DNA from 4 places in the Geodermatophilus sp. SYSU D00742 genome. Region 1 is predicted to be linked to each of the others. Evidence: riboswitches for the same ligand, from Rfam matches in the RefSeq annotation. Region 1 holds a riboswitch; each other region holds the start of a gene.
The links. A riboswitch is a leader RNA that binds a small molecule or an ion and turns the genes downstream of it on or off. The one in region 1 is predicted to bind cyclic di-AMP.
Positions count from the first base shown of each region.

Region 2: linked by a shared signal. The riboswitch ahead of ACI78V_RS14430 (LysM peptidoglycan-binding domain-containing protein) and the one ahead of ACI78V_RS12275 (aggregation-promoting factor C-terminal-like domain-containing protein) in region 1 are both predicted to bind cyclic di-AMP.
Region 3: linked by a shared signal. The riboswitch ahead of ACI78V_RS20610 (C40 family peptidase) and the one ahead of ACI78V_RS12275 (aggregation-promoting factor C-terminal-like domain-containing protein) in region 1 are both predicted to bind cyclic di-AMP.
Region 4: linked by a shared signal. The riboswitch ahead of ACI78V_RS11690 (aggregation-promoting factor C-terminal-like domain-containing protein) and the one ahead of ACI78V_RS12275 (aggregation-promoting factor C-terminal-like domain-containing protein) in region 1 are both predicted to bind cyclic di-AMP.

Region 1 covers NZ_JBJGYJ010000015.1:17,428-24,975, forward strand. The annotation lists gene ACI78V_RS12260 (flavin-containing monooxygenase) at 1-1,290, opposite strand, end outside; gene ACI78V_RS12265 (TetR/AcrR family transcriptional regulator) at 1,352-2,002, opposite strand; gene ACI78V_RS12270 (class I SAM-dependent methyltransferase) at 1,999-2,637, opposite strand; gene ACI78V_RS12275 (aggregation-promoting factor C-terminal-like domain-containing protein) at 2,762-3,634, opposite strand; cyclic di-AMP (ydaO/yuaA leader) riboswitch at 3,862-4,009, opposite strand; gene ACI78V_RS12280 (LLM class flavin-dependent oxidoreductase) at 4,205-5,353, shown strand; gene ACI78V_RS12285 (FMN reductase) at 5,350-5,970, shown strand; gene ACI78V_RS12290 (AmiS/UreI family transporter) at 5,998-6,723, opposite strand; gene ACI78V_RS12295 (hypothetical protein) at 6,922-7,188, opposite strand; gene ACI78V_RS12300 (hypothetical protein) at 7,311-7,478, shown strand; gene fmdA (formamidase) at 7,539-7,548, opposite strand, start outside.
Region 2 covers NZ_JBJGYJ010000019.1:63,566-71,113, forward strand. The annotation lists gene ACI78V_RS14415 (hypothetical protein) at 1-238, opposite strand, end outside; gene ACI78V_RS14420 (MFS transporter) at 249-1,424, opposite strand; gene ACI78V_RS14425 (VOC family protein) at 1,709-2,083, shown strand; cyclic di-AMP (ydaO/yuaA leader) riboswitch at 2,330-2,474, shown strand; gene ACI78V_RS14430 (LysM peptidoglycan-binding domain-containing protein) at 2,481-3,320, shown strand; gene ACI78V_RS14435 (hypothetical protein) at 3,468-3,770, shown strand; gene ACI78V_RS14440 (DUF2306 domain-containing protein) at 3,825-4,775, shown strand; gene ACI78V_RS14445 (amidase) at 4,844-6,253, shown strand; gene ACI78V_RS14450 (TetR family transcriptional regulator) at 6,253-6,849, shown strand; gene ACI78V_RS14455 (phosphoenolpyruvate carboxykinase (GTP)) at 6,974-7,548, shown strand, end outside.
Region 3 covers NZ_JBJGYJ010000041.1:13,386-20,933, reverse strand. The annotation lists gene ACI78V_RS20625 (PP2C family protein-serine/threonine phosphatase) at 1-793, shown strand, start outside; gene ACI78V_RS20620 (cyclase family protein) at 849-1,640, shown strand; gene ACI78V_RS20615 (thiamine pyrophosphate-binding protein) at 1,637-3,286, shown strand; gene ACI78V_RS20610 (C40 family peptidase) at 3,335-4,483, opposite strand; cyclic di-AMP (ydaO/yuaA leader) riboswitch at 4,499-4,641, opposite strand; gene hppD (4-hydroxyphenylpyruvate dioxygenase) at 4,814-6,040, opposite strand; gene ACI78V_RS20600 (Lrp/AsnC family transcriptional regulator) at 6,206-6,724, shown strand; gene ACI78V_RS20595 (MFS transporter) at 6,697-7,548, opposite strand, start outside.
Region 4 covers NZ_JBJGYJ010000014.1:21,507-29,054, forward strand. The annotation lists gene ACI78V_RS11665 (FAD binding domain-containing protein) at 1-174, shown strand, start outside; gene ACI78V_RS11670 ((2Fe-2S)-binding protein) at 248-763, shown strand; gene cutA (aerobic carbon-monoxide dehydrogenase large subunit) at 837-3,257, shown strand; gene ACI78V_RS11680 (SRPBCC family protein) at 3,254-3,940, shown strand; gene ACI78V_RS11685 (alkene reductase) at 4,093-5,178, opposite strand; cyclic di-AMP (ydaO/yuaA leader) riboswitch at 5,370-5,524, shown strand; gene ACI78V_RS11690 (aggregation-promoting factor C-terminal-like domain-containing protein) at 5,772-6,209, shown strand; gene trpC (indole-3-glycerol phosphate synthase TrpC) at 6,604-7,413, shown strand; gene trpB (tryptophan synthase subunit beta) at 7,532-7,548, shown strand, end outside.

The sequences.
Region 1 (7,548 bases):
GCCGCCCTCGGGTGGCGCGACCGGCGTGCAGGTGGCGTGGCCGTGCGCGGCCATGTGCTGCAGCAGGCGGCAGACGTAGCGGGCGACGAGGTCGGCCTTCAGCGTCCAGGAGGCGTTGGTGTAGCCGATGGTCATGGCGAAGTTCGGCACGCCGGAGATCATCATGCCCTTGTAGGAGACCCGCTCCGACAACTGGACCGGCTCGCCGTCGACGGTGAGGTCCATGCCGCCGATCGGCAGCAGGGTCAGGCCGGTGGCGGTGACGACGACGTCCGCGGGCAGCTCGGCGCCGGACTCCAGCGCGATCCCCGTCTCGGTGAAGGTCGTGATCCGGTCGGTGACGACGTCGGCCCGGCCCTGGCGGATCGCGGTGAACAGGTCGCCGTCGGGCACCAGGCACAGCCGCTGGTCCCACGGGTCGTAGGGCGGCCCGAAGTGCGTCGCCACGTCGAACCCGGCCGGCAGCTGCTTGCGGGCCAGCCGCTGGATGAACCGGCGCATCGCCGCCGGACGACGCCGGCTGAACTGGTAGGAGGCCATGGACACCAGCACGTTCTTCCACCGGACCACCGGGTAGACCACCCGCGCGGGCAGCCGGCGGCGCAGGGCGTCGGCGAGCGGGTCACGGCCGGGGAGCGCGAGCACGTAGCTGGGCGTGCGCTGCAGCATCGTCACGTGCGCGGCGGTCTGCGCCATCGTCGGCACGAGGGTCACCGCGGTGGCGCCGCTGCCGATGACGACGACCCGCTTGCCCGCGTACTCGAGGTCCTCGGGCCAGTGCTGCGGGTGCACGATCCGGCCGCCGAAGTCCTCCTCGCCCGGGAACCGCGGACGGTGGCCCTCGTCGTAGCGGTAGTAGCCGGAGCAGACCGACAGCCAGGAACAGGTCAGCCGCACCGTGTCGCCGGTGTCGGTGCGCTGCGCGGTCACCGTCCACCGGGCCTGCTCGGTGGACCACTCGGCGGTGACCACCCGGTGGGAGAACCGGATGTGCCGGTCCACGCCGTGCTCGCGCGCGGTCTCCTGCACGTAGCGGCGGATCGACTCCCCGTCCGCGATGGCCCGCGCCTGCGTCCACGGCCGGAACGAGTAGCCGAGGGTGAACATGTCCGAGTCCGAACGGACGCCGGGGTAGCGGAACAGGTCCCAGGTGCCGCCGACGGCCTCCCGCGCCTCGAGGACGGCGTAGCTGCGGTCGGGACACTCGCGCTGCAGGTGGCAGGCGGCGCCGATGCCGGAGAGCCCGGCGCCGACGATGAGGACGTCGACGTGCTCGACGGGATCGGTCATGGCGTTCCCCCTGGCTCGGCCGGTGACCCGCACCACGGTAGTCGACACCGTGTCGATCCCCTCAACGTCGCGTCGGCTCGTCGGTCCCGTAGATGGCGCGCAGCCAGACGGCGAGCAGGACGTCGATGAGCTCGTCCTCGCCGACCGCGGGCTGCTGGCCGGCGAGCGTGCCCTGGATGACCCGCTCGTTCATCCAGTTCAGCGCCGTGGCGAGATCCCGCGCCGCCGGCCCGCCCGGCGCCGCGCCGCGGGCGCGCTCCGCCTCGATCGCCGCGGCGGTCTCGGCGACGAACCCCTCCATGACCTGCGACCACAGCTCCCGGACCTCGGCGCTGGCGGCCAGCAGCTGCGTCGCGGCCGCGGTCAGCGCCCGGTGCGCGCGGAAGGTGTCACGGACCGCCACGAGCGCCGCGCGCCAGTTCGCCCGCACGTCGTCCGACGCCCCGGCCAGCGCCGCGGCGCGCAGCTCGTGGGCCTCGGCCACGACCCGGTCGAGCAGGGCCAGGACGACGGCGTCCTTGGAGGCGAAGTAGAAGTAGAACGTCGGCCGGGAGATCCCGGCGCCGCGGGCGAGGTCGTCGACGGAGATCTCGGCCAGCGGCCGCTCGGCGAGCAGTGCCTCCGCGGTCGCCAAGATGGCCCGCTCGCGGTCGTCCCCGGAGGGCCGGCGCGCCCGGCGGCCACGGTCACGCGCCGGCGCCGGGCCGGTCACGGCAGCCGCCAGACCGTCGTCCGCCGCAGCCCCGGACCCTCGGTCTCGGTGATCTCGTAGACCGCGGCGGCAGCCAGCCGCTCGTGCGGCAGGTACGGCCGGCCCGGGTCACCGACGTACACCTCGACCCCACCGGCGGCGGCGCGGTCGAGGAACGGCAGCACCCGCTCGGTCATCTCGCGGTCGTAGCAGACGTCCCCGGCCAGGACGACGTCGATGCCGGAGAGCTCCCGGCCCAGGACGTCGCCGGTCACGCTCACCGCGTCGATGCCGTTGAGGACCGCGTTGACGCCGATCGCGGTGCGGCTGAACGGGTCGACGTCGCTGGCCAGCACCCAGCGGGCGCCGGCCAGCCGGGCGGCCAGGGCCACCAGGCCGCTGCCGGAGCCGAGGTCGAGCACCGCGCGCCCCGCGACGACCTCGGGCCGGTCCAGGACGAAGCGCGCCAGCGCCTGCCCACCCGGCCAGGCCGCGGCCCAGAAGGGCGGCGCCTCGCCGGCGCCGCCGTCCTCGGTCTCCATCGCCTCCCAGAGGGCGACCACGTCATCGGCCACGTGCAGCCGGACCTCCGGGACCGACGACGGACGCCGGACCCGGGTGTGGGCGCGGACGAAGCCGGAGGGGACGACCCTCACCACCCACCTCCCCCATCGCCTCCGGCACCGTACCCAGGGGCGACCCGGACCCGGAGACGGCTCGAGGGGCCGTCCGTCAGGACGACCCCTCGAGCCGGGCACCCGGATCGGCCCCGGGCGGGGATCAGTACCAGTTGTGGGCCTGCGAGTGCGCCCACGCGCCACAGGGGCTGCCGTACCGGTTCTCGATGTAGATCAGCCCGGCGTCGATCTGGCGGTAGCCGTCGGAGGTCTTGGCGATCCCGGTGCCGGCCCAGGTGGAGTTCAGGAACTGCGGGATGCCGTAGGCGGTGCTGGTGGGGTTCTGCGCGTTGGGGTTCCAGCCGCTCTCCTTGCCCCACAGGTTCTCCAGGCAGCTGAACTGCTGGGCGCTGCCGACCTTGGACATCGCGTACTCCTTGAAGGAGCCGCGGGGAGCGGCGGACCCGCCGCTGCTCGGCGCCGGCGCGGACGCAGGCGCGGGGGCCGCGGCCGCCCGCTCGGCGGCGGCGCGCTCGGCGGCCTCGCGCTCGGCGGCCTCCCGGGCGGCCTGCTCGGCGGCGGCGGCCTCCGCGGCGGCGCGCTCGGCCGCCGCCCGCTCGGCGGCCTGGCGGTCCAGCTCGGCCTGGTCGGCCGCGGCCTGCGCCTGGGCGGCGCTGACCTGGGCGGCCTCCCGCTCGCTGCGCGAGGCGGCGAGCTCCTGCAGCGGGGCGAGGTCGGCGGCGCCCGGGGTGGCCGCGGGGGCGGCGCCGGCCGGGGCGTCGGCGGCGATGCCGAGCTGCTCGGCCACGCTCACCGACACGCTCCGGGTCGCGGTCTCGGCCTCGGCGTCGGGCTGGCCGGTGGCCAGGACGTTGACGACGATGGCGCCGGCGGCGGCAGCGGCCAGGAAGAACGCCGGGCGGCGCCCCTGGGCCGGCAGCCGCAGGCGGCGACGGGACGGATCGGTGGTGGGGGCGGCGTCGGCGGCCGGGGTGGCGGCGTCGACGGCGGGGAACTGCTGGGTGCGGTCGGTCATCGAGGAGGGTGCTCCGGGGCGCGAGGGCGCACGCGGGCCGGCCGCTCCGGTGCGGAGGGCAGCCCGGGACGCGGCGGTCTTCGGGAGGGGTGCCGGCGGCGGTCAGGGACGCGCGCGGCCGGTCAACGGCGAGGTGGGACCAGCAGGCCGAGGAAGGGGCGCGAGGTGCGCGTGGCCGGGTGTCCCTGCGAGCCGGGTGGGCCCGTGGGAGGCATGCGGATGCTCTCCGTTCCTTCCAAGGCCGCCTACCGAGTTAGCTGACGGGTTCGGGCGGGAAGGTGCCCTACCTGCTCGGGAGCAGGATTCACCCCGGTACTACGGTGGGTCCCCGGCTCACGCCCGCGGTGCGCGGACACGACTCGGCGGCGCCCGGTCAGGCTCCCCGGCTGGGGACCAGACGACCGACCGGACCCCTCCACCGTAGGCGCCGTTACCGTCCTGTGACAATCCCAGCCGCCCCACCGGTTGCGTGACCCTCGTCGCGGCGGGGTGCCGGCAGCACCGGAATACGGCGGGGCCGGCAGTGTTGCACGCAGCAGTAGTTGCGCTCTCAACCACTTGGAGCACGAGATGCAGTTCGGGATCTTCTCGGTCAGCGACATCACGACCGACCCCACGACCGGCCGCACGCCCAGCGAGGCGGAGCGGATCCAGGCGGTCGTCACCATCGCGCAGAAGGCCGAGGAGGTCGGGCTCGACGTCTTCGCCCTGGGCGAGCACCACAACCCGCCGTTCTTCTCGTCCTCCCCCACCACCACGCTGGCCTACATCGCCGCCCGGACGCGCACGCTGCAGCTGTCGACGGCGACCACGCTGATCACCACCAACGACCCGGTGAAGATCGCCGAGGACTACGCGATGCTGCAGCACCTGGCCGGCGGCCGGGTGGACCTGATGATGGGCCGCGGCAACACCGGCCCGGTCTACCCGTGGTTCGGCAAGGACATCCGCGACGGCATCCCGCTGGCCGTGGAGAACTACGCGCTGCTGCGCCAGCTGTGGGACACCGACGTCGTCACCTGGTCGGGGCAGTACCGCACCCCGCTGCAGGGCTTCACCTCCACCCCGCGCCCGCTGGACGGGGTGCCGCCGTTCGTGTGGCACGGCTCCATCCGCTCGCCGCAGATCGCCGAGCAGGCCGCCTACTACGGCGACGGCTTCTTCCACAACCACATCTTCTGGCCGCCGCAGCACACCCAGCGGATGGTCGAGTTCTACCGGCAGCGCTACGAGCACCACGGCCACGGGGCCGCCGACCAGGCGATCGTCGGCCTGGGCGGGCAGGTGTTCATGCGGCGCAACAGCCAGGACGCGATCGCCGAGTTCCGTCCGTACTTCGACAACGCGCCGGTCTACGGCCACGGCCCCTCGCTGGAGGACTTCTCCCGCGAGACGCCGCTGACCGTCGGCAGCCCGCAGCAGGTCATCGAGCGCACGCTGGGCTTCCGCGACTACGTCGGGGACTACCAGCGGCAGCTGTTCCTCATCGACCACGCCGGCCTGCCGCTGAAGACCGTGCTCGAGCAGCTGGACATCCTCGGCGAGGAGGTCGTGCCCGTGCTGCGCCGGGAGTTCGCCGCCCTGAAGCCGGCGCACGTGCCCGACGCCCCGACCCACGCCGCCCGGGTCGCCGCCCGCGGCGGGGCGCAGGACCCGACCGTGCACGCCGCCGGCGACGACGTCACCGGGCGCACCGCCGAGGAGGTGCCGGCCCGATGACCACCCGCACCCTCGCCGTCGTCAGCGCCGGGCTGGGCACGCCGTCGTCCACCCGGCTGCTGGCCGACCGGCTCACCACCGCCACCGTCGACGCCCTGCGGACGCGGGGCGACGACGCCACGGTCGAGGTCGTGGAGCTGCGCACGCACGCCCGCCACCTCGCCGACGACCTGGTGACCGGGTTCGCGAACGAGTCGCTGCAGACGGCGATCGACACCGTCGTCGGCGCCGACGGGCTGATCGCCGTCACCCCGGTGTTCTCCGGCTCCTACAGCGGCCTGTTCAAGACCTTCTTCGACGTCCTGGACAGGGAGTCGCTGACCGGCAAGCCCGTGCTGCTCGGCGCCACCGCCGGCACCGCGCGGCACTCGCTGGTCATCGAGCACGCGATGCGGCCGCTGTTCGCCTACCTGCGCGCCATCGCCGTCCCCACCGGGGTGTTCGCCGCCCCCGAGGACTGGGCCGGCGACGGAGGCGTCGACCGGGCGCTGGCCGTCCGCGTCGAGCGCGCCGCCGGCGAGCTGGCCGACCTGGTCGCCGGCCGGCCCGCCTCGGCCCGCCCGGCGGACCCGTTCACCGACTTCACGCCGTTCGACGAGCTGCTCCGCGGCACCTGACCGCCCGGCCGCGGTGCCCGCGACCGGTCAGGTGGTGCCGTGGGTGTCCGTGCGCCGTGCGCCGCCGCGCTCGGTGGTCTGCCGCGCCACCGGCACGCCCTCCGGCGCGGCCGGTGCCCCCGTCGGGACCGGTGCGGCCGGCGGCACGGCCGGCTCCGGCCGGCTGCGCAGCCGCCGGTAGGGCAGCACCAGGCTGGCGAGGAGGACGACGGCCAGCAGGACCGCCCACAGCCCGACGCGATCGGCCCAGACGCCGGTCAGCAGCAGGAACGCCGGGACGGCCGTGGTCAGCACACCGGCGACGACGGCGACCGCGCCGGTGTACCGGGTCAGGTCCTCGCGCTTGAGCCCCAGGACCAGGAAGAACAGCCCCCAGAGCACCGCCCAGTACAGCCAGATGACGCCGAAGGCGGGGTCGCGGGGCTCGAGGTAGAAGAAGTTCAGGCCCGCGTACACCACCGCGCACCCGGCGACGAAGGCCGAGAACCAGCCCAGCCCGGTGCCGTCGAGGTCGGCCAGCAGGTTGATCCCGACGTAGAGGTACGTGAAGCCGAACAGGTAGATGCCCGACGCCCCCAGGATCGCGGCCGGGTCCCCGCCGGAGTTGACGATCAGGTAGGTGGGCGTGAACACCTGCAGCGCCCCCACGAACAGGTTGAGCGGCGCCGCGGCGCGGGCGTCCACCCTCCCCAGGAGCATCAGGCCGTTGACGACCAGGACGGCTCCCACGTACAGCAGTCCGACGGCTCCCATGTGCGCTCATCTCCTCGGGTCCCGCGACGGTGCGGTGGTCCCCCGTGAGGCGTGCCGGCGCTGCGCGACCGGTCGGCGGACAACGATCGCGCCGCGCCCCTGTCGCGTCAACGGCGTGCGGAACGGGTCCCGGATCCGCCGGCCGACCGACGCGGCGCGCCCTCTCGACCGGCCTCCGGGAGCCGACGCACCGCCGCGTCAGCCGGCGCCCGAGCCCCCGGCCCCGCGCGCGGACGCCCCGCCCCGGTCGTCGCCGTGGTCGTCCGCGAGCGCCTCGTCCAGCAGCGCGGCCAGCCCGGCGAGGGACCGGTGCGGACCGTCGGTGCGCAGCACCACGGGGTCGGCGTCGGTCCCCCGGTCGTCGTCGGACAGCGCGCGGTCGAGGTCCGCCGCGGTCCGCAGCGCGGTCCTGCCGAAGCGGTCCACGGCCTCGTGCCGCTCGATGCGCGGGAACTCCTCGGCCACGGGACCTCCAGGGACGGGCACGGTCGGTGACGTCCGGCCACGGTTCGGGACGGCGCACGGGGGTACTACCCCAGACGGCCTCGAACACCCGGCGGCCGGGGACGGAACACCGAGGAGCACCCGTGGACAGCCGGATCGAGGTCTGCTGGACCTGCATGCCCTGCGAGGTCGGCGGCCAGGACGCCGTCGACGACGACCGCCCCGGGCCCATGTGCTGGAACTGCGGTGGGCCGGTGACTGTCACCGCCCGGCCCACGGTCCGGCGCCTCGCCGAACCGGACGCCGCCTGAGGACGGCGCCCGGTCCGGGGAGGCGCGGTCAGCCGGCCCGGACCGGCGCCCGCCGTGCGGTCACGACGTC
Region 2 (7,548 bases), on a different contig from region 1:
CGGCGTACTCCGCGGGCCGCGGCCCGCCCGCGGGTGCCGGAGCCGAGGGCCGGGACGCCGACGGCGGCGCCTCCGGCACGAGCAGGTCGACCGCCGTGCGGCGGCGCGGCCCCCGCAACGACTCGAACGACGGGATCGCCGGCGCGGCCGGTGACTCCTCCTCGGCGGCTGCCCGCCCGGGCAGGTCCAGGTGGTGGATGGTGCCTCCGGGCTCGTCCCCCGGGGACCTGGTCGCCATGGCCCCGACCCTAGCCGCGCCCGCCGGACGGCGTCGGGGGGTCGCCGTCCGCCGACGCCTGCCTGCCGGCCGGCCGACGGGCCAGGACCAGCACCGCCAGGGCGGCGGGGACCACGGGCAGGACCAGCACCAGCAGCGCCGCGGGCCGCTGGCTGCCCGCCGCGGCGACGGCGCCGGCCAGGAGCGGGGCGAGCAGCCCGGCGCAGCCCCACGCGGTGAACACCCGGCCGTAGACCGCCGGGAACGCGTCGGCGCCCACCCGGTCCGCCGTGGCCGCGGGGACCAGCGCCGACACGGCTCCGTACGCGAGGCCGACGGCGGCGAACGCGGGCAGCACGACGGCGGGCGCGGCCGAGGCGGCCAGCGCGGCCACGGCGGCGACGGTGACGGCCAGGGCGGTCGCCAGCGCGGGCAGGCGCCCGACGACGTCGGACCACCAGCCGGCGGCCAGCCGCCCGGCGAGGTTGCCCGCGGCGAGGAGGGAGACCGCCGCTCCGGCGGCAGCGGGACCGAGGCCGCGCGCGGCGGCCAGCGGCGCGGCGGTGGCGAACAGGACCAGTCCGGGCGCCGCGCCGCCGGCGAAGAGCACCCAGAGCGCCACCAGGGCCCCACGCGCGGCCGGCCTCCCCCTGCGGCCCCCACCCGACCGGGCCGGCCGGTCCGCCGGCGCGAGCACCGCGGCGACCGCGAGCAGCGCGGTCGTGGCCACGGCGAGGACGGCCAGGCCGGTCCGCCACCCGGCGGCCGGCAACGCGGACGGGGCCAGCAGACCGAGCAGCACCGGCCCGGCCGCGTACGCCCCGACGACCAGCCCGCTGGCGGTGCCGCGCCGCCGCTCGGTCACCCGTGCGGCCAGCGAGACCGAGACGCCGTAGGCCAGGCCGTTGGCCGCGCCGAACAGCAGGCCGACGCCGAGCCACGGCAGCTCCGGTCGCTCGGCGACGGCGGTGAGTCCGAGCCCCGCACCGGCGAGCACGGCGGCGCCGGCGAGGAGCCTCCGCGGTCCGAGCCGCCGCAGGCCACGGCCCACGCCGAGCAGGGTGCCGGTGAAGACCACGAGCGCGGCCGCGAACACCGCCGCGCCGCTGCCCGGCGACCCGCCGGTGTCGGCCACCACCGAGGGCGCCACGAGGCTCCAGGCGAACAGCGTCCCGACCGCGAGGTCGGCCAGGACGCCGGCCGCCACGAGCCGGACCGTCGGCGGGAACCCCGGCGCCGCCGTCCGGGCAGCGCGGCGGTGCGGGCGGCCCGACGTCCGACCGGCCCACCCGGACCCGGTGCCTGTCCTCCGGTCCGGAGGTGACGGCCACCCGTCCACGGTCCTCCCCCTACGACCTCGGCCACCGGGGCGGGCGCGAGCCGCCGCCGGCCGCTGGGGCGACTGCCCGCCACCTGGTCCGCGGCACCGGAACACCTCCCGGCCGGGACGGCCGCGTGCTTGGCTCCCCGCACGGCCTGCGAGGAGTCCCGATGCCCGTCCAGCTGGACCACACCATCGTCGCGGCCCACGACCGGGACGAGTCGGCGCGCTTCCTGGCCGACGTCCTGGGCCTGCCGCCGCCCACGCCGTACGGCCCGTTCGCCGTCGTCACCCTGGCCAACGGCGTCTCGCTGGACTTCATGACCGAGGACGAGGTCACGCCGCGGCACTACGCGTTCCTGGTCGGCGAGGAGGAGTTCGACGAGATCCTCGGCCGGGTCCGCGCCCGCGGCCTGGACCACTGGGCCGACCCGTTCCGGAGCCGGCCCGGTGAGGTCAACACCCACGACGGGGGCCGGGGCGTCTACTGGCCCGACCCGAACGGGCACCTGCTGGAGATCATCACCCGGCCCTACGGCGGCTGAGCGCGCCGGCCCACGACGCCGCGACCGGTCCTCCGGGCCCCGCCCGGCCCCCGCGAGTCCCCGCCGGGCACCCGTGAGGCGGCTCACCGACCGGCGCCGGCCCCCGCTGCGCGACCAGCCGGTTCCCGGCCGGGGACCCCGGGGTGTGAGCGCCGTTACGACGACACTCGACATGACAGCCCGTAGCTTTTTGGCTGCGTTCAGCTAATCGAACGTGGCACCGGTCCGCCCAACCCTGCCCACCGGCTGCCATCCACGACCTCAGGGCAGGGGTGGGGGACCCACCGTTCCCGGCGCGTACCACGCGCCTCGGGGTGAAGCCGCGGACCGCGGCCGGGCACCGATCGCCCGAACCCGACAGCTCACCTCGCCGGCGGTGATCGGAGATCACACATCCATGGCAAAGCACCGCGCGCCCCGTTACGTCCGCACCAAGAAGGCCCTCGCGGGCGTCCCCGTCGCAGCCGGCGCCACCGTCGTCGGCCTCGGCGTCCTGAGCTCCCCGGCCAACGCCGCCGCCACCCACGACCGGACGGTCGTACAGACGCCCGCCCCGGCCCCCGCCCCCGCGGACACCGCCGCCGGCAGCGGCCGCCACGCCGCTCCGCAGGGCGAGCACACCGTCCGGCCCGGCGACACCATCGCCGGGATCGCCGCCGCGCACGGCGAGTCCTGGCGCGCGCTGTACCAGCGCAACGCCGCGGTCATCGGTGACGACCCGGGCCTGATCCTCCCGGGGCAGGTGCTGGCGACCGCCGCGGCGGCGCCGGCCGTCGTCCCGGCCGCCGTCTCCCTCGTCGCTCCGGCACCGCCCGTCGAGCCGGAGCCGGTCGTGGCACCGGCCCCGGTGGTCACCCCGCTGCCCGGGATCGCCGCGGCCGAGATCACCAACAGCGCCGGGGCGGTCCGGCCCCGGGCGCAGGCCGCCGCCGACGCGGTCGTCGCCGCCGTGCCCGGCGCCGCGGGCATCCCCATCGGCGGGACCCGCGCCAGCGCGGTCGACCCGCACGGCCACCCGTCCGGCCTGGCGCTGGACTACATGGTCGGCACCGACGCCGCCCTGGGCGACGCGATCGTCGCCTACCACCTGGCGCACTGGGACGCGCTCGGCGTGGAGTACGTCATCTGGCAGCAGCGGATCCTCACCTCGCCGACCGGCTCCTGGAAGCCGATGGCCGACCGCGGGGGCGCGACGGCCAACCACATGGACCACCCGCACGTGAACTACCGGGCGTGACGCGGGAGGACACCCCGCACGCCCGCGGGCCCGTGTCCTGACCAGCGGCTGCCCGGCGGGGTCCCAGCGGCCCTCCACCCGTTCCCGGGTGGGGGGCCGCTGTCGTCCCGGCTGCCACGTCGCCGTCGTCGTCGGCACACTGGTGCGGTGACTCCCCCGCCGTCCGAGGGCCCGGCCGCGCGCGGCGTCGTCCGCCTGTTCAACACCGCGGGCGGGCGGGTGCTCTGCCTGGCCGGCGAGGTCGACGAGGCGGCCGTCGACTCCTTCGTGCGGCGCTACGGCCGCGAGCCGGCGCGGGTCGAGGGGATCGACGCCGGCTCGGTGACCGGCCTGTCCGCGCCCGCGCTCCAGCTGCTGCTCGACCACCTCGACGCCGCGGAGCAGGCCGGGCGGCCGGTGACGGTGCGCCGCTCGCCCCAGGTGGAGCGGGCACTGGCCGCCGCGCGCTGACCCTCCCGGTCGTCCCGCCGGGCCGGGGAACGCCGGCGCCGCCCCCGGATCCGCGTGCCCGGCTCCCGGCACCCCTCCACGGCGATCGCCGACTCCGCTGGACTGCTCTCCCTGCAGGCGGTGCACCCGAGGAGCTGGGCCCTCGCCGGCATCCACGTCGACCCGGACGCCGGCGCGCCGGCACCGTTCCCGGTGCGCTCCGGGCAGTGGGGGGTCCACCGACGGAGGGCCCTGGTCGGCGGCGGGCGACCCGGCCACCCTGGGCGCGACGGGGACCGGCACGGGGAGTGGGGAGTCCTCGGCATGACCCTGACCGCGCCCGCCACGACCACCCGGCCCGCCACCTGGCGCACGCGCGGCGCCCACTGGTGGATCGCGCTGAGCGCGCTGGCGATCGCCGTGTTCACGCCTCTGCCCTACCTGCTGACCCCGCTGGCCGACCTCGGCGCCGACGGCCGCGGGGTGGCCGGGAACTACGTCGACGAGTCCTCGCTGGTCCAGGGGGCCCTGTACCTGCACGTCGTCTCCGGCGGGCTGGCCCTGCTGCTGTCGCCGCTGCAGTTCGCGACCCGGCTGCGGACCCGCGCCCCGCACGTCCACCGGGCGATCGGCCGGGTGACGGTCGCGTCGATCGCGGTCGCGGGCGTCGCCGGGCTGCTCCTGGCGCCGCACAACCTCGCCGGCCCGGTGGGGACCGCGGGTTTCGGCCTCCTGGCCGTCCTCTGGCTGGCCTGCGCCGCCACGGCGTTCCGCGCCGTCCGCCGCCGGGACGTGGCCGCCCACCGGCGCTGGATGGTCCGCACCTTCGCCCTCACCTACGCCGCGGTCACCCTGCGGCTGTGGCTGCTCGTGCTGATCGGCGGCCAGACCGCCCTGGCCGGGGTGGACGCCGGGGTCGCGTTCGACCGCGCGTACCTGCTGGTGCCGTTCCTGTCCTGGGTGCCCAACCTGCTGGTGGCGGAGTGGTACCTCGCCGGCCGGCACCACCGCGCCCTCCCCGCCTGAGCCGCGCCGTCACCCCACCGCGCAGAACGGTGTTGTCATCCGCGAATGCGTCATTCACGATTGGCGTCGTGACGGACCTGGACGACTACGCGCAGTGGGACGGCGTCGAGATGGCGCGGCTGGTCCGCGAGGGCGAGGTGACCGCCGGGGAGCTGGCGGAGGCCGCACGCTCCCGCCTCGACCGCCTGCCGGCCCTGAACGCCGTCGCCGACCTGGCCGAGCCCTCCCCCGCCGCTCCCGCGGCCACGGGGCCGCTGGCCGGTGTGCCGTTCGCGGTCAAGGAACTGCTGCCCTGGCCGGGACTGCCGTGGACGATGGGCTCACGCCTGATGGCCGGCACCCCGGCGCCGGGCCCCTCCCCCTACGCCATGCGGATCGGCGCGGCCGGGCTGGCCGTCGTGTGCTCGACGACCAGCTCCGAGTTCGGCCTGCTCGGCAGCACCGAGACGGCGCTGCACGGGACCACCCGGAACCCGTGGGGCCCCGGCCTGTCCGCCGGCGGCTCCTCGGGGGGCTCCGCCGCGCTCGTCGCCGCGGGGGTCGTCCCGATGGCGCACGGCAGCGACGGCGGCGGCTCGCTGCGCGTCCCCGCGTCGGTGACCGGCCTGTTCGGCTTCAAGCCGTCCAACGGGCGCTGCGTCCCTGCCGGGCCCGGCGGCCCGGGGCTGGCGGCCCTGGTCGTGGAGCACTGCATGAGCCGCACGGTGCGCGACAACGCGGCCTTCCTCGCCGCGACCGAGCGCACCGACCCCGACGCGCCGTTCCACCCGGTGGGCCTCGTCCCCGGCCCGGACCCCGCCCGCCTCCGCGTCGGCGTCCTCGTCCCCACCCTGCTCGGGCGTGCGCCGGAGCCGGCGGTGCGCCGGGAGCTGGACCGGGCCGCGGCCCTGTGCGAGTCGCTGGGCCACCGCGTGGACCTCGCCGAGGCGCCGGACGTCGACGGCGAGGCGTTCAGCCGGGGCTTCTTCACCGCCGCCGCCCTCACGATGGTCCAGGTGGCCCGGATGGCCACACCGCTGCTCGGCCGGGCCCCCGGTCCCGACGAGCTGGAGCCGTTCACCCTCCAACTCCTGGACTGGGCCGCCACGCTGCCCGCCGACGCCCCGGCCGCGCTCGAGCGCACCCTCGCCGACGTGGCCCGCGGGTACCTGCGGCTGTTCGAGCACCACGACGTCCTCCTCAGCCCGACGCTGGCCCGGCTCCCCTGGTCGATCGGGCACCTGGCGCCCGACGCCGGCCGGGAGACGCTGATCCGGCGCACCGAGGAGGCCGTCGGCTACACCCCGGCCCACAACGTGGCCGGGTGCCCGGCGATGTCGGTCCCGCTGGGGTGGTCCGGCGGGCTGCCGGTCGGCATCCACCTGTCCGCCCGGCCCGGCGCCGACCGGCTCCTGCTGGCCCTGGCGTACGAGCTGGAGGAGGCGGCTCCGTGGGCCGGCGTCCGGCCCGACCTCTCCTCGCTCGCGGAGGCGGCCTGATGGCGCAGGTCCTCAAGCCGGCCGTGCGCGCGCGCATCGAGGACGCCGCGCTGCGCTGCTTCGCCGACCGGGGGTACGACGGGACCTCGATCGCGGCGATCGCCGCAGCCGCGGGGACGGCCCCGGGCAACGTGTACCGGTACTTCGCCTCGAAGCAGGCCGTGTTCGACGCCGTCGTCCCCGAGGACCTGCCCGCCCGGCACGACGCACTGCTCGACAGGCGCATCGCCGCCCTCGCCGCGGGCAGCGCCGAGCGGTCGCCGGCCGCGGCGGAGCTGCTCGACTTCTGGCTGGACCACCGGCTGGCCGTCGTCGTCCTGCTGGACCGCGCGGAGGGCACCCGGTTCGCCGGCTACCCCGCGGGGTTCGTCCGGCGCCTGAGCGAGCACGCCGAGCGCTCGCTGGCGCACCCGGCGTCCCGGGTCCAGCGGGAGCTCCTCGACCTCGTCTTCGACAACACCCGGCGAGCGCTGGCGCACATCCTGCGCACCGCCACCGGCGACGAGCACGCCCGCGCGCTCGTCGCCGGCTTCTGGAGCTACCAGCTGCCCGGCCTCGACGGCCTGCTGGCCTTCCTCCGGGACGACGGTCGGTGACCGCCTCGGACGGCCCCGGTGATCCACCGACGCCGCTCCGTTAGGTTCCACACCCAGCAAGCCCTGCCGCACCCGGGACCAGCGGTGCGGTGGCGGGAGTTCGTGGTGAGGGAGAAGGTGGGTCGTGGCCGCCATTGATGCCGTGCTGGACGAGGCTGGACTGAAGAACGCCCGCGTGCGCGAGTTCGTGCACCGGTACGCCGAGCTCACGGGCGCCGCGCGGATCGAGGTGGTCAACGCCTCCGACGACGCCCGCCTCATCCAGGAGTCGCTGGACGCCGGCGAGCTGCTCCCCGCCGGCGAGGGGCGCTACTACTCGCGCAGCCACCCCAAGGACACCGCCCGCTCCGAGGAGCGCACAGTCGTCGCGACCAACGACCCCGCGGACAAGGGCGTCTACAACAACTGGCGCCCCGCGTCGGAGATGCGTCCGCTGCTCGAGGAGCGGATGCGGGGGGCCTCGGCGGGCAAGACGATGTACGTCGTCCCCTACCTCATGGCCCCGCCCGGCTCGCCGCTGGAGCCCTACGCCGCGGGCGTCGAGCTCACCGACACGCGCACCGTGGTGCTGCACATGATCAGGATGGCCCGGGTCGGGGTCGACCACATCAACGACCTCGCCGACCCCGACAGCTTCGTCCGCGCCGTGCACGTCACCGGTGACCTGGAGAACCTGGGCCACGGCACCGAGGACGACCA
Region 3 (7,548 bases), on a different contig from region 1:
CCTGGCGATCGACAACGCCCGGCTCTACGGGCGGCAGCTCAAGGTCGCCGAGACCCTGCAGCGCAGCATGCTGACCCCGCCACCGCAGCCGGACCAGCTGGAGATCGCCGTCCGGTACCAGCCGGCGTCGAGCACCCTCCACGTCGGCGGCGACTGGTACGACGCCTTCCAGCAGCCCGACGGCGACACCCTGCTCGTCATCGGCGACGTCGTCGGCCACAACGTCGATGCCGCGGCCGCGATGGGTCAGGTGCGCAGCATCGTGCGCGGCATCGCGTACGACCGGCAGGAGGAGCCGGCGCGGATCCTCACGCGGGTCGACGCGGTCCTGTCCGGGCTGCACATCGGCACGCTGGCCACCGTCCTCATCGCCCGCATCGAGCAGACCGCGGCCGAGGCGGGCACCGGCCGGCGCCGGGTGCGCTGGTCCTCGGCCGGGCACCTGCCCCCGCTCCTCCTGCACGCCGACGGGCGGGTCGAGGCGCTGACCTCCCGGCCGGAGACCCTGCTGGGGACGGAGTCCGCCCACTCACGGACCGACTCCGTCGCCGAGCTCGCCGCCGGGGACACCCTGGTCTTCTACACCGACGGCCTCGTGGAGCAGGGCCGCAGCGGCATCGACGAGGGGACCGAACGGCTGCTCGCGGCGGTCGGGTCCATCGGCTGCGTGCCGGTCGACGAGCTGTGCGACGCGCTGCTCGGCCGCATCGTCGGCGGCCGCCCCGACGACGACGTCGCGATCGTCGCCGTGCGCTGCCACCCCCAGGACGGCGGAGCCGCGCCGGCCCCCTGACCACGGGATACGGCATGCTCGGGCGGCCCCGAGTTCCGCCGTCGAAGGGACGCCCATGTCCGCCCTGTCCGGTTTCGCCGCCGCTCTGACCGGTGGCCGCATCGAGGTCGTGGACCTCACCGCCCCGCTGTCGGCGCAGACGCCGGTCATCCAGCTGCCCGAGCCGTTCGCCCAGACCGCGCGCTTCGAGCTCGAGGAGCTCAGCCGGTACGACGACCGCGGTCCGGCCTGGTACTGGAACAACTTCCGCACCGGCGAGCACACCGGCACCCACTTCGACGCGCCGAACCACTGGGTGACCGGGCGGGACGGCGAGGACGTCGCCTCGGTGCCCCCGCAGCGGCTGATCGCCCCGGCCGCCGTCCTGGACTTCTCCGCGCAGGCCGCCGCCGACCCCGACTTCCTCCTCGAGGTCGAGCACGTGCGCGCCTGGGAGGCCGAGCACGGGCCGTTGCCCGACGGCGGGTGGCTGCTCTACCGCACCGGCTGGGACGTCCGCAGCGGCTCGCAGGAGGAGTTCCTCAACGCCGACGACGCCGGCCCGCACACCCCGGGCATCTCGCCGGACTGCGCCCGCTGGCTGGCCGAGGAGGCGCCGGTCGTCGGCCTGGGCGTGGAGACCGTCGGCACCGACGCCGGGGCGGCGCACTCCTTCGACCCGCCGTTCCCGTGCCATGCGGCGCTCATGGGCAGCGGGAAGTACGGCCTGACCCAGCTGCAGAACCTCGCGCAGCTGCCGCCCACCGGGGCGGTGCTGGTGCCGGCCCCCCTGCCGATCGTCTCCGGCTCCGGCTCGCCGGCGCGGGTGCTGGCCCTCGTCGACCGCGGACAGGACGGGCGCGGATGAGCCGCAGCACCACCGTCGCCGAGGCCGTCGGGGCCGCCCTGGTCGGCTGCGGTGTCGACGCGGTCTTCGGCGTCGTCGGCTCGGGCAACTTCGCCCTCACCAACGCCATGGTGGCCGCGGGCGCGCGGTTCGTCGCCGCCCGCCACGAGGGCGGCGCGGCGACGATGGCCGACGCCCACGCCCGGATGACCGGCCGGCCGTCGGCGCTGAGCGTGCACCAGGGCTGCGGGCTGACCAACGCGATGACCGGCATCGCCGAGGCGGCCAAGAGCCGCACGCCGCTGCTGGTCCTGGCCGCGGAGGCGTCCTCGCCGACGTCGAACTTCGCCGTCGACCAGGCCGCGCTGGCCGCTGCCGTCGGCGCGGTGCCGATGCGGGTGACCTCCGTCGGCGACGCGCTGGACCAGGTGGCCGCCGCCGTCGGCACCGCCGTCCACGGCCGGCGCACGGTGCTGCTGAACCTCCCGCTGGACGTGCAGGTGCAGCAGCTCCCGGTGCCACCCGGTCCGCCGCCGGTGCCGTCGCCACCGGAGCCGGTGGTCACGCCCGAGCACGTGGAGCGGCTGGCGCACGCGCTGCGGCACGCGCGGCGGCCGGTGTTCGTGGCCGGCCGCGGCGCCCGCGGTCCCGCCTCCCGCGCGGCGCTGGCGGCGCTGGCCGAGCGCTGCGGCGCCCTGCTGGCCACCTCGGCGGTGGCCAAGGGCCTGTTCGCCGGGGACCCCTGGTCGCTGGACGTCTCCGGCGGTTTCGCCTCACCGCTGGCCGCGGAGCTGATCACCGGCGCCGACCTCGTGGTCGGCTGGGGGTGTGCGCTGAACATGTGGACGATGCGGCACGGCCGGCTCATCGGCCGCCACGCCGTCGTCGTCCAGGTCGACGACGACCCGACGGCTCTGGGCGTCCACCGCGACCTCACCTTCGGCGTGGTCGGCGACGTCCGGCGGACGGCGGAGGCGGCGGCCGCCCTGCTCGGGGACGGGACCGCCGTCGGCTACCGGACCGCGGACGTGCGCCGGTCGATCGCCGAGCGGGTGCGGTGGCGGGACGTGCCGTTCACCCCGCTCGGCGGCGCCGGCCGCATCGACCCCCGCACGCTGACCATCGCGCTCGACGACCTGCTGCCGGCCGAGCGGGTCGTCGCCGTCGACTCGGGGAACTTCATGGGCTACCCGAGCATGTTCCTCGACGTCCCCGACGAGGACGGCTTCTGCTTCACCCAGGCCTTCCAGTCCGTGGGGCTGGGGCTGGCCTCGGCGATCGGGGCCGCCGTGGCGCGGCCGGACCGGCTGCCGGTGGCCGCGCTGGGCGACGGCGGCGCGCTCATGGGGGCGTCGGAGCTGGAGACGGTGGTCCGGCTGGGCCTGCCGATGGTCGTCGTGGTCTACGACGACGCCGCCTACGGCGCCGAGGTGCACCACTTCGGGCCGGAGGGGGCGCCGCTGGACACCGTGCGGTTCCCCGACACCGACCTGGCCGCGATCGCCCGCGGCCACGGCTTCGTGGGGGTCACCGTGCGGGGTGCGGAGGACCTCGCCGCGGTCGCCGAGTGGGTGGCCGGCCCGCGGACGGCGCCGCTGTTCATCGACGCGAAGGTGGCCGCGGACGAGCCGTCGTGGTGGCTCGAGGAGGCCTTCCGCGGCCACTGACGCACAGCCCCGTGGGGCGGGGACGGCCGTCTCCGCCCCACGGGCGGGTCAGCCGGCGATGCGGCGGGCGCTGTTGTAGCCGCCCATCGAGTCGATCGACGCGACCTTCACCGGCTGGCCGTAGGTGGAGGCGTGCACCATCTGCCCGTTGCCGACGTAGATGCCGACGTGGCTGACCGGGCTGTAGAAGAACACCAGGTCACCGGGCTGCAGCGCCGACCGGGAGACCGGGGTGCCCATCGCCGACTGCATCCGGCTGGAGTGCGGGAGGCTGATGCCCGCCGCGGCGTAGGCGTACTGCACCAGCCCCGAGCAGTCGAAGGAGTTCGGCCCCGCCGCGGCCCAGACGTAGGGGTCGCCGCGCTGGGCCAGCGCCATGTCGACGGCGGTCCGGGCGGCCGCGCTGCCGCCGGCGCCGGTCGGCGCCGGGGCCGGCGCGGGAGCGGCGGCCGACCGCGCGCCGGCCCCGGCCGCCGGGGCCGGTGGCGCGGCGGGCGCCGGTGCCGGCGCTGCCTCAGCGGCGGCCGCGGCCGCAGCGGCAGCAGCGGCCGCCTCCTCGGCCGCCCGGCGCTCGGCGGCCTCCCGCGCCGCGCGCTCCTCCTCGGCGACCAGCCGGTCGTACTCGGCCTGGAACTGCGCGACCTGCCGGTCCAGGTCGGCCTGCCGCGCCGCCACCTGGTCGACCAGGGCCTGCGCGTCGGCGGCCGCCTGCTCGGCGGCGGTGCGGGCCGCCTCGGCGTCACCGGCGGCCTGCGTGGCCCCGCCCAGGACGCCGTTGTTGTGGTCGGCGATGGTCTGCAGCGTGCCGACGCGGTCGAGCACCTCGTCGGGGGAGTCGCTGGTGAGCACGGCCGACAGCGTGCCGAGCCGGTCCCCGGTGAAGGCGCCGCGGGCCACCGCGCGCACCCGCTCGCGGGCGGTACCGAGCGCGGCCTCCGCGGCGGCCAGCTCCTCGCCGGCCGCGGTCGCGGCGTCCTGGCTGGCCCGCAGGCGCTCGCGCGCCTCGTTGAACTGCTCGGTGACGACCTCCAGGTCGTGGGCCCTCGCCGCGACGAGTGCGGCGGCCTCCTGCGAGGTGGCCGGGTCCTCGGGGGAGGCGGAGGCGGCGGGGAGGCTGGTGAGCGTCAGCCCGCCGGCGGCGACCAGGCCGACCAGGATGCGGGGCAGCGCGCGGGCAGGGGCGTGCGACGTCGCCATGGTGGGCGGGTCTGTCCTCTCTTCCACAGCCGCCTACCGAGTTAGCTGACGGGTTCGGGAGGGAAGTCGCCCGGCGTCCGGCGGCCCGGGCGGGCCGCGGACGCTTCACCCCAGTACTGCGGTGGGTCCCCGGTCCCTGGTGCCGGCGGAACGGGCCGGCGCAGGGTTCGGCGGCGTCCGGCCGGTGTCACCAGGGGGTGACGGAACGGCCCGTCCGGACGCCGTCACGCTAGGTCGGCGCCCCGAGACCGACAAACCGGACGAGGGGGACGCGCGGACACCCCGGGCGGTGCTCACCCGGGGTGACGACACCGCCCGGCATGAGCTGCCTCAGAGGTTGCCGCGGCGTTCCTGCTCGCGCTCGATCGCCTCGAACAACGCCTTGAAGTTCCCCTTGCCGAAGCCGAGGGACCCGTGCCGCTCGATGAGCTCGAAGAACACCGTGGGACGGTCGCCGGTGGGCCGGGTGAAGATCTGCAGGAGGTAGCCGTCCTCGTCGCGGTCGACCAGGATGCCGCGCCGCTGCAGCTCCTCCACCGGCACGCGGACGGTGCCGATGCGGGCGCGCAGGGCGGGGTCCTCGTAGTAGGAGTCCGGCGTCGGGAGGAACTCCACGCCCTCGGCGACCATCGCGTCGACGCTGGCGAGGATGTCGCCGGTGGCCAGGGCGACGTGCTGGACGCCCGGTCCGCCGTAGAACTCGAGGTACTCGTCGATCTGGGAACGCTTCCGCCCGGCCGCCGGCTCGTTGAGCGGGAACTTCACCCGGTGGTTGCCGTTGGCGACGACCTTGCTCATCAGCGCCGAGTAGTCGGTGGCGATGTCCTCGCCGATGAACTCGGCCATGTTCGTGAAGCCCATGACCCGGCGGTAGAAGTCCACCCAGTGGTCCATCGCGCCCAGCTCGACGTTGCCGACGACGTGGTCGACGGCCTGGAACAGCCGCCGGGGTGCACCGGGTCGCCGCTGGTAGGTCGACGTCCGCGCGACGTAGCCGGGCAGGTAGGGGCCGGAGTAGCGGGAGCGGTCGACGAGGGTGTGCCGGGTGTCGCCGTAGGTGGCGACGGCGGCCAGCCGGACGGTGCCGTGCTCGTCGCCCACGTCGTGCGGCGGCTCGAGGACGGTCGCTCCCTGCGCGGCGGCGTGCGCGACGCACCGGTCGACGTCGGGGACGGCGAGGGCGATGTCGACGATGCCGTCCCCGTGCCGGCGGTGGTGGTCGGCCAGCGGGCTGGCCGGTGAGTAGGCGCCCGTGACCACGAACCGGGCGGCGCCGGAGCGGAGCACGTAGCCGCGGGAGTCCCGGTTGCCCGTCTCCGGCCCGGAGTAGGCGACCAGCTCCATCCCGAACGCGGACTGGAGGAAGTGGGCGGTCTGGGTGGCGTTGCCGGCGACCCAGACCAGGGCGTCCCAGCCGCTGACCGGGAACGGGTCGGTGGTCGGGTCGTGCTCGACCAGGCCGACGAGCTGCCGGAGCTGGTCGGCGCTCAGCTCGGCCAGGCGCTCGTCGTCGGTGAGGACCTGCTCCAGGGTCCCCCGGGGCTGCGTGTCGGTCATGACGCCCTCCCGTGTGGTCCGTTCTCCTCCGATGGTGCGTCCAGCCCACCTCCGCGCGCCCGTGGTGGGCAAGATGGCTCGACCGAGCTGGCCGATCGGGGCAGCCGAGGTGCGCACAGCGGTCCCGAGCTGGTCAGATCGACCAGTCCGGCCGGAGGAGGAGCGGTGGCCCAGCAGCTCGACGCGCTCGACCTGGCGGTGCTCACCGCCCTGACCGAACAGCCGCGGGCCGGCGTGCTCGAGCTCTCCCGTCGGCTCGGGGTCGCCCGGGCCACGGTCCAGGCCCGGTTGCGACGCCTGGAGGAGACCGGCGTGGTCACCGGCTACGGCCCCGACGTCGACCTGGCCGCGGCCGGCTTCGGCGTCCAGGCGTTCGTCACCCTGGAGATCGCCCAGGGCGCGCTGGAGGAGGTCGCCGCCGACCTGCGGGCCGTCCCCGGCGTTCTCGAGGCCCACGTGACCACCGGTTCGGGGGACGTGCTGGTCCGGCTGGCCGCGGAGTCCCACGGCGCGCTGCAGGAGACGCTGGTGCGGCTGGGCCGCTCGCCCTCGGTGGTGCGGTCCACGAGCGTGGTCGCCCTGTCGGAGCTCGTGTCCCGCCGGGTGCTGCCGCTGCTCGCGGCCGCGACGCCGCGGCCGGGAGGGCGGGCGCCGGGCTACCGTGCCGGGGCCGCCGGGGGCTGAGCGACCGGGGCGCCGGTGGACCGGGGCAGCGCGAGGGCCGCGACCAGGCCCAGACCCAGCACCGCGGTGGTGACGCCGAACGCCACCTGGAAGCCGGCCACGTCGGTGAGCCAGCCCGCGGCCAGCGGACCGACGATCCCGCCGAGGTCGGCCGACATCTGGAACACCGCCACCACGCGGCCGCCGCGGGCCGGGCTGACGTCCCCCACGAGCGCGGCCGGCACGCTGGACAGCAGGGAGGCGGCCAGCCCGAACACCGCCATCGAGACCAGGAACGCCCAGGTCGCCGGTGGCAGCACCAGCACGGCGGTGGAGGCGGTGGCCAGCGCCGTCCCCAGGACCAGCGCGGGCCGCCGTCCCCAGGCGTCGGCGAGCCGCCCGGCGCGCAGCAGCCCGAGGGCCTGCGCCAGGGAGCCGGCCAGCAGGCCCAGGCCGGCCCAGGTGGCGGTGCGCCCCAGTTCCTCGGTGACGTACAGGGGGACCAGCGAGTTGCGGACGCCGAACAGCATCCAGCCCACGCCGAGGTTGGCCACCAGCGCGGCGAGGTAGACCCGTGACCGGAACGCCGCGCGCAGCGGCAGCGGGCCCCGGTCGGGGGCGGGGGGCGCCGGCGCGGACTCCTCCTCCGCTGAGCGCGGCGACCGGAGGAACAGCAGGCCCACCCCGCCGGCGACGAGCAGGAAGCCGGCGTACAGGACGAACGGCAGGCTGGGGGAGACCTCGGCGAGCAGGCCGCCGGCAGCCGGGCCGGCGATGCCGCCGAGGATGAACCCGCCCTGGTAGGTCGCCGCCGCCCGGCCGCGGTGCGAGGGCGGGGACACCCG
Region 4 (7,548 bases), on a different contig from region 1:
CCGGTGGACGAGGCCGACTGGGCCGCCGCCGGCGAGTTGGCCCGCACGCTGGTCGAGCCGGACGGCGACATCCACGCCAGCGCGGACTACCGCCGCCTGCTGGTCGGCGTGCTGACGGAGCGGACGCTCGCGTCGGCCGCCGCCGAAGCCGCCGCGGGGGTGTCCGGCGGGTGAGCACCGCAGGCAACGCCGGCGCCCGAGGAGCGGGGCGGGTCCGGAACCGAGCCATGAGCACCGAGAGGACCGCATGAGCACCGTCGACACCGAGCGGACCGTCACCATCACCGTCAACGGTGTTCCACGTGAAGCCACCGTGCCGGTGCGCCGGCTGCTGTCCGACGCGCTGCGCCACGACCTCGGCCTCACCGGCACGCACGTGGGCTGCGAGCACGGCGTCTGCGGAGCGTGCACGGTGCTGGTGGACGGCGCCCCGACGCGCTCCTGCCTCGTGCTCGCCGTCCAGGTCGACGGCGCGTCGGTGGAGACGGTGGAGGGCCTGGCCCGCGAGGACCACCAGGGCGGCCAGGTGCTGCACCCCGTGCAGGAGGCCTTCCGCGAGTGCCACGCGCTGCAGTGCGGCTTCTGCACCCCCGGCTTCCTCATGACCATCAAGGCCGGGCTGGAGAACCGCGACGCGTCGGCCGAGCTGACCGAGGACGAGGTCGAGGAGATGGTCGGCGGCAACCTCTGCCGGTGCACCGGCTACGCCAACATCAGGAAGGCCGTCCACCACGCCGCCGCAGCGATGAAGGGCGCCCGGTGATCCCGCGTCCGTGCACATCCGCGGATGAGCGCGGCGCGGATCCGCAGACGTGCACGACGGACGGGGGATGGCGATGACGACGAAGCTGTTCGGTGAGCCGGTCCGCCGGCGTGAGGACGCCCGCCTGATCACCGGCAAGGGGCGCTACCTCGACGACATCGGGCACACCGCCCTGGCCGCCGCCTTCGTGCGCAGCCCGCACGCGCACGCCCGCATCGTCGACATCGACGTCGAGGCCGCGCTGGACGTCGAGGGCCTGGTCGCGATCTACACCCACGAGGACCTCACCGGCCCGCTCGCCGAGCCGCTGCCGGTGCTCATCCCGCACCCGCAGCTGCACGCCCCGCGCACCGGGTACCCGCTGGCCAAGGGGGAGGTCAACCACGTCGGGGAGCCGATCGTCATGGTGGTGGCGACCGACCGGTACCTCGCCGAGGACGCCGCCGAGCGGATCGTGGTCACCTACGAGGAGCTGCCGGTCGTCGTCGGCGTCGACGCCGCTCGCGAGGCCACGGCCGCCGTCCACCCCGACGTCCCGGACAACGTGGCGGCACGGCACCACCAGGAGACGGGGGACGTCGAGCCGGCCCTGGCGTCGGCGCCGCACACGCTGTCGTTCACGCAGTACATCGAGCGCAGCGCGTGCATGCCGATGGAGGGCAAGGGCGTGCACGCGCGGTGGGACGCCGCCGACTCCTCGCTGCGCGTCTACACCAGCACCCAGGCCTCGACGTCGGTGCGCGCGGCCATCGCGGCGAAGCTGGGGCTCTCGCTGGACAGGGTCGAGGTCATCGCGCCTGACGTGGGCGGGGGCTTCGGCGTCAAGATCGTGCACCCGTGGCCGGAGGAGCTGCTGGTGCCGATGGCGGCCATCGCGCTGGGCCAGGAGGTGAAGTGGGCGGAGGACCGCCGCGAGCACTTCATCTCCAGCGCCCACGAGCGCCAGCAGCGGCAGGAGATCACCGTCGGGTACGACGACGACGGCCGGATCACCGCCCTCGACGTCCACATCTGGCACGACAACGGCGCGTACACGCCCTACGGGATCATCGTGCCGATCGTGACGGCGACCCAGCTGGTCGGCCCGTACGCGATCCCGGTGTACCGGGTGATCGTGGAGAGCGTCTTCACCAACACCGTCATCGTGACGCCGTACCGCGGCGCCGGGCGGCCGCAGGGCTGCTACGCGATGGAGCGGACGATGGACCGCGTCGCCGACGCGCTCGGGCTCGACCGCGCGGTCGTCCGGGAGCGGAACCTCATCCGGCCCGACCAGTTCCCCTACGACCACCGGCTGACGTTCCAGGACGGCCGGCCGGTCATCTACGACTCCGGCGACTACCCGGGCCTGCTGGACAAGCTGCGCACGCTGGTCGGCTGGTCCGCCGCGGACGAGCTGCGGGCCGACGCCGAGGCGCGCGGGAAGCTGCTCGGCGTCGGCATGGCGCTGTACGTGGAGGGCACCGGGCCCGGTCCGTACGAGGGCGGGCACGTGCAGGTGCTCGGCAGCGGCAAGGTGCTGGTCTCGACCGGGCTGACCTCGCAGGGCCAGGGCCACGAGACGGCGTTCGCGCAGATCGTGGCCTCGGAGCTCGGCGTGCCCATCGAGGACGTCGAGGTGACCACCGGCGACACCCGGCGCTTCGGGTACGCCGTCGGCACGTTCGCCTCGCGCGCGGCGGTGATGAGCGGCAACGCCATCGCCCTGGCCGCGCGCGGCGTGCGGGAGAAGGCGCTGCGGATCGCCGCCGACGTCCTGGAGGCCGACCCCGGCGACCTGGAGATCGAGGACGGCGTCGTCCAGGTGCGCGGCACCCCCGGGGCCTCGATCCCGCTGCGGACGGTCGCGGTCCTCTCCAACCCGCTCCGCTACGCGTTCGACGAGGCCGCCAAGCAGGCCACCCAGTTCGCCACGCACGACGACACGAAGCCGCCGGTGGCCGAGGGCGACGCACCCGGCCTGGAGCACCGTGACTACTACTCGCCGATCCGGTCGACGTTCGCGTCAGGGGCCCACGCGGCGGTGGTGGAGATCGACCCGACCACGTGGGAGATCGACGTCGTGAGGTACGCGGTGGTCCACGACTGCGGGAACATCGTCAACCCGATGATCGTCGAGGGCCAGGTGCACGGCGGCGTCGCGCAGGGCATCGGCGGCGCGCTGTACGAGCGGATGGTCTACGACGACTCCGGCCAGCTGCAGAACGCCTCGTTCATGGACTTCCTCATGCCGTACGCGTCGGAGATCCCGGACGTGGTGATCGACCACCAGCAGACGCCCTCGCCGCTGAACCCGCTCGGGCTCAAGGGCGCCGGTGAGGCCGGCGTCATCCCGGGGACGGCGGCGATCGCCTCGGCCATCGAGGACGCGACCGGACGCCGGATCGCCGCCATGCCCATCTCACCCACCGAGCTCTACGACCTGATGCGATCACCCGATTCGGAACGGACCGCCGCGGCCGCGCGCCGGGCGAGGACAGGAGTGAGTGCGTGAACCTCGACGGCTCTGCGGTGCTGCACGCCGACCCGGACCGCGTCTGGAGCGTGATCACCGACCCCGCGGTGCTGGCCCGCACGATCCCGGGTTGCGAGTCGCTGCGGAAGGTCGGGGACGACGAGTACGAGATGAACGTCTCGGTCGGTGTCGGCGCGATCAAGGGCACGTACGCCGGCGAGGTGCGGCTGACCGACCAGAACAGGCCGAAGTCCTACGTCATGCACGCGTCGGGGGCGGGCGCGCCGGGGAACGCGCGGGCGCAGGTCACGATCAACCTCGAGCCGTCCGACGCCGGGACCACCACGCTCACCTACTCCGCCGACGCGGTGATCGGCGGCCCGGTCGCGGGTGTGGGGCAGCGGATGATCAGCGGCGTCGCCAAGCGGATGGCCGGGCAGTTCTTCAAGGCGATCGACGACGAGCTGACCGGTGCCGCGGCGCCGGTGGCGGCTCCGGCCGAGGCCCGCCCGTCGGCGGCCGCGGTGAGCGACACGCAGGTGGCCGCTCCGACCGCTGCCCCTGCGGCCGCCGGCCAGCCGCAGGTGTTCGCCGGCCGGGCCGCCGCGGCGCCGGCTGCGCCGTCCGACGTCCGGACCCTGGTGACCGGCGCGCTCGGCGGTGCCGGGCTCACCCTGCTCGGCGTCCTCGTCGGCTGGCTCCTGGGCCGCCGCCGGGGCTGAGTCCCCGGGGAGGGGCCGACCTCTCCCGTACACGCGTCGAGGGCCCTCCCGATCCGATCGGGAGGGCCCTCGACGTCCGGTCGTCACGCGTCCTGGACGGGGGTCGCGGTCTCGGGCGACGCGAGACCACGACCCGTGCACGGACTGCGGGCTCAGCTGGCCTGACGGTCCTGCAGCGTCGGGTAGTCGGTGTAGCCCTCGGCGCCGCTGGCGTAGAACAGGTGGGCCCTCGGCTCGTTCTCCGGGTGCTCCCCGGCCCAGCGCTCGACCAGGTCGGGGTTGGCGATGACCGGGCGGCCGACGGCGACGGCATCGGCGTGGGCGGCCTCGATGAGCTGCACCGCCTCCTCCCGGGTGGTGACCGAGCCGAAGCCGCTGTTGGCGATCAGCGGGCCACCGAAGCGCCGGCGCAGCTCCTGCACCAGGTCACCGGCGGGCTCGCGGTGCAGCACCGACAGGTAGGCCAGGCCCAGCGGGGCCAGCTGGTCGAGGAGGGTGCCGTAGGTGGCGAGGACGTCGTCCCGGTCGGTCTCGAGGGCGTCCTGGATGCCGTGCTCCGGCGAGATCCGCAGCCCGACCCTGCCGGCGCCGATCGCCGCGGCCACCGCGGCCACCACCTGGACGACGAACCGCGCCCGGTTCGCAGGGGAGCCGCCGTACTCGTCGGTGCGCTGGTTGGACGTCGGCGAGAGGAACTCGTGCAGCAGGTAGCCGTTGGCGCCGTGGATCTCCACGCCGTCCAGGCCGGCCTCGATCGCCCGGCGGGAGGCGGAGACGAAGTCCTGCACCGTCGCCCGGGCCTCCTCGACGGTCAGCGCGTGGGGCACCGGGTAGGCCTGCTTGCCCTTCTCGGTGTGCCCCTCGCCGTTGATGGCGATGGCGCTGGGGGCGACGACTCGGCGACCGCCGTTGACGTCGGGGTGCGTGACCCGGCCGCCGTGCATGACCTGCAGGACGATCCGGCCGCCGCGGGCGTGCACGGCCTCGGCGACGCGGCGCCAGCCCTCGACCTGCTCGTCGGTGACGATGCCGGGCTGGCCGACGAACGCCTGGCCCGCCTGGTCGGGATAGGTGCCCTCGGTGATGATCAGGCCGACGCCGGCGCGCTGCCGGTAGTGCTCGACGACCAGGTCACCGGGGACGCCGGACGCGCCGGAGCGCATGCGGGTCAGGGGGGCCATCACGACGCGGTTGGCGAGCTCGAGGTCGCCCAGGGTCACGGGAGAGAACAGGTCCACGTGGGTTCCAAGGGGCCGCCCACGGCGCCCATTCCGGAACGCCACGGTCATGACGCTCACAGTGACGCACATCCCGCCGCCAGGCGCATGGCGCCACAGAGGACCGGCGACCATCGAGTGGCGCGATGTGCGTTGCGTTCTTACGGTGGCGGTGTCCGGCCGATCGTCGCCTCCCGAGCCTGGGGAGCCCGCGCCGGACGCCGCCGAGTCGCTCCCACCGTGGGCGCGAGCCGGGGACCCACCCGCACCACCGGGGTGAGTCCCGCTCCCGGGCACACCCGGGAGCGGGTAGGGCACTCCCAGCCCGAACCCGTCAGCTGACCCGGTAGGCGGCCAGGGAGGAACGGAGAACCACCCCGCCCGGGGCCTCAGCTCCCGCGCGCCCCCGCAGGTCCGGGACCGTCGCGCTCCCGCCTGCCCACATCCCAGGAACCAGCCGTGCGGCCCGCACTGTCGACCGACGGCTCCAGCCGGGCGCCTGTGTCCGGCCGGTGCCGCATGCCCGGTTGACGGCACGACCACCGCCGCGGCCGGTCCCGCACGCCCGCCGGGCGCCGACGGCGCCGGGCTCCACACAGCTCGAGGACCGCACCATGCACAACCAGCACACCCACCGATCCGGCTCCCTGCACCGGCTCGCCACCGTCGGCGTCCTGACCCTCGCCCTCGCTCTCGCCCCCACCGGACAGTCGGTCGCCCGGGCGGACGGGGCGTCCACGACGTCGACCAGCGCCGGTGAGAAGCAGGCCTACAAGAACCACGCCCTGGGCCAGGTCGGTGGCAACAGGACCCAGTTCGGCTGCCTCGACCGGCTCTGGGAGCGGGAGAGCGGCTGGAACCCCAGGGCCCAGAACCCGAGGAGCACCGCGTACGGCATCCCCCAGTTCCTCGACTCGACGTGGGCCATGACCGGCATCCGCAAGACCTCGGACCCGTACCGGCAGATCAAGGCGGGGCTGATCTACATCGGAAAGCGGTACGGCACCCCCTGCGGGGCGTGGAACCACAGCCAGGCCCGCGGCTGGTACTGATCCCGGCACGCCCGGGGGGCCCCCCCCCCCCCCCCCGGGGGGCCCCCCCCACCCCCCCCCCCCGCCCCCCCCCCCCCCCGCCGCGCCGGGCGCCCCCCCCCCCCCCCCCCCCCCCCCCCCCCCCCCCCCCCCCCCCCCCCCCCCCCCGCCGCGGACCGACGAGGACCGCGCCCTCGACGCCTGGCGCGCTCTGGACCGGGGGGTGGACCCGACGGAGCCGGGTGGACGCGAACCCTGATCCCTACCCCGGACCGGATGGCGCCAACCGCCCCGCCGCAGCGTGCAGCGGCCCCCCGGGCAGGCGGGGTCCGCGCCGCCTCTAGAGTGGGAGCCCGGGTCCGGTGGAGGCCGGGTCCGGACCGCCAGGCCAGTCCGACGATCAGCGGGAGGACACGTGTCCGTGCTCGACGAGATCGTCGCCGGTGTACGTGAGGACCTCGCGGCCCGTGAGGCCCTGACCCCCCTCGCCGAGGTGAAGGCCGCCGCGCAGGACGCCCGGCCGGCGCGCGACGCCCTCGCCGCCCTGCGGGCCCCCGGCGTCGGGGTCATCGCCGAGGTGAAGCGGCAGAGCCCGTCGAAGGGTGCCCTCGCCGCGATCCCGGACCCGGCCGTCCTGGCCGCGCAGTACGCCGACGGCGGGGCGCGGGTGATCAGCGTGCTCACCGAGCGGCGCCGGTTCGGCGGTTCGCAGGCCGACCTCGCCGCCGTCCGGGCCGCGGTCGACGTGCCGATCCTGTGCAAGGACTTCATCGTCAGCAGCTACCAGGTGCACGAGGCCCGCGCGCACGGGGCCGACGTCGTCCTGCTGATCGTGGCCGCACTCGAGCAGAACGCACTGGTGGGCCTGCTCGAGCGGGTCGAGTCCCTGGGGATGACGGCGCTGGTCGAGGTGCACACCGAGGCCGAGGCCGACCGCGCCCTGACCGCGGGCGCGGCGGTCATCGGGGTCAACGCCCGCGACCTCACCACCCTGCAGGTCGACCGCTCCACGTTCGAGCGCATCGCCCCCGGGCTGCCGTCGGGGGTGGTGAAGGTCGCCGAGTCCGGCGTCCGCGGGCCGCACGACCTGATCAGCTACGCCGCCGCCGGGGCCGACGCCGTCCTCGTCGGCGAGGGTCTGGTCACCGCCGGGGACGCCCGCCAGGCGGTCGCCGACCTGGTCACCGCCGGCTCGCACCCCGCCACGCCCCGCACCAGTCGCTGATCTTGGTCGCCCGGTAGGGGCCCGCCGCCGGCCTCGTCCGGGGCTCGTCCCGAGCGTGCGGACGAGGAGGACGGGGTCCTTCCACGGTGGCGGGCCTGGAGGTCCTTAGGCTGGGGGCATGACGACGACCAGCCC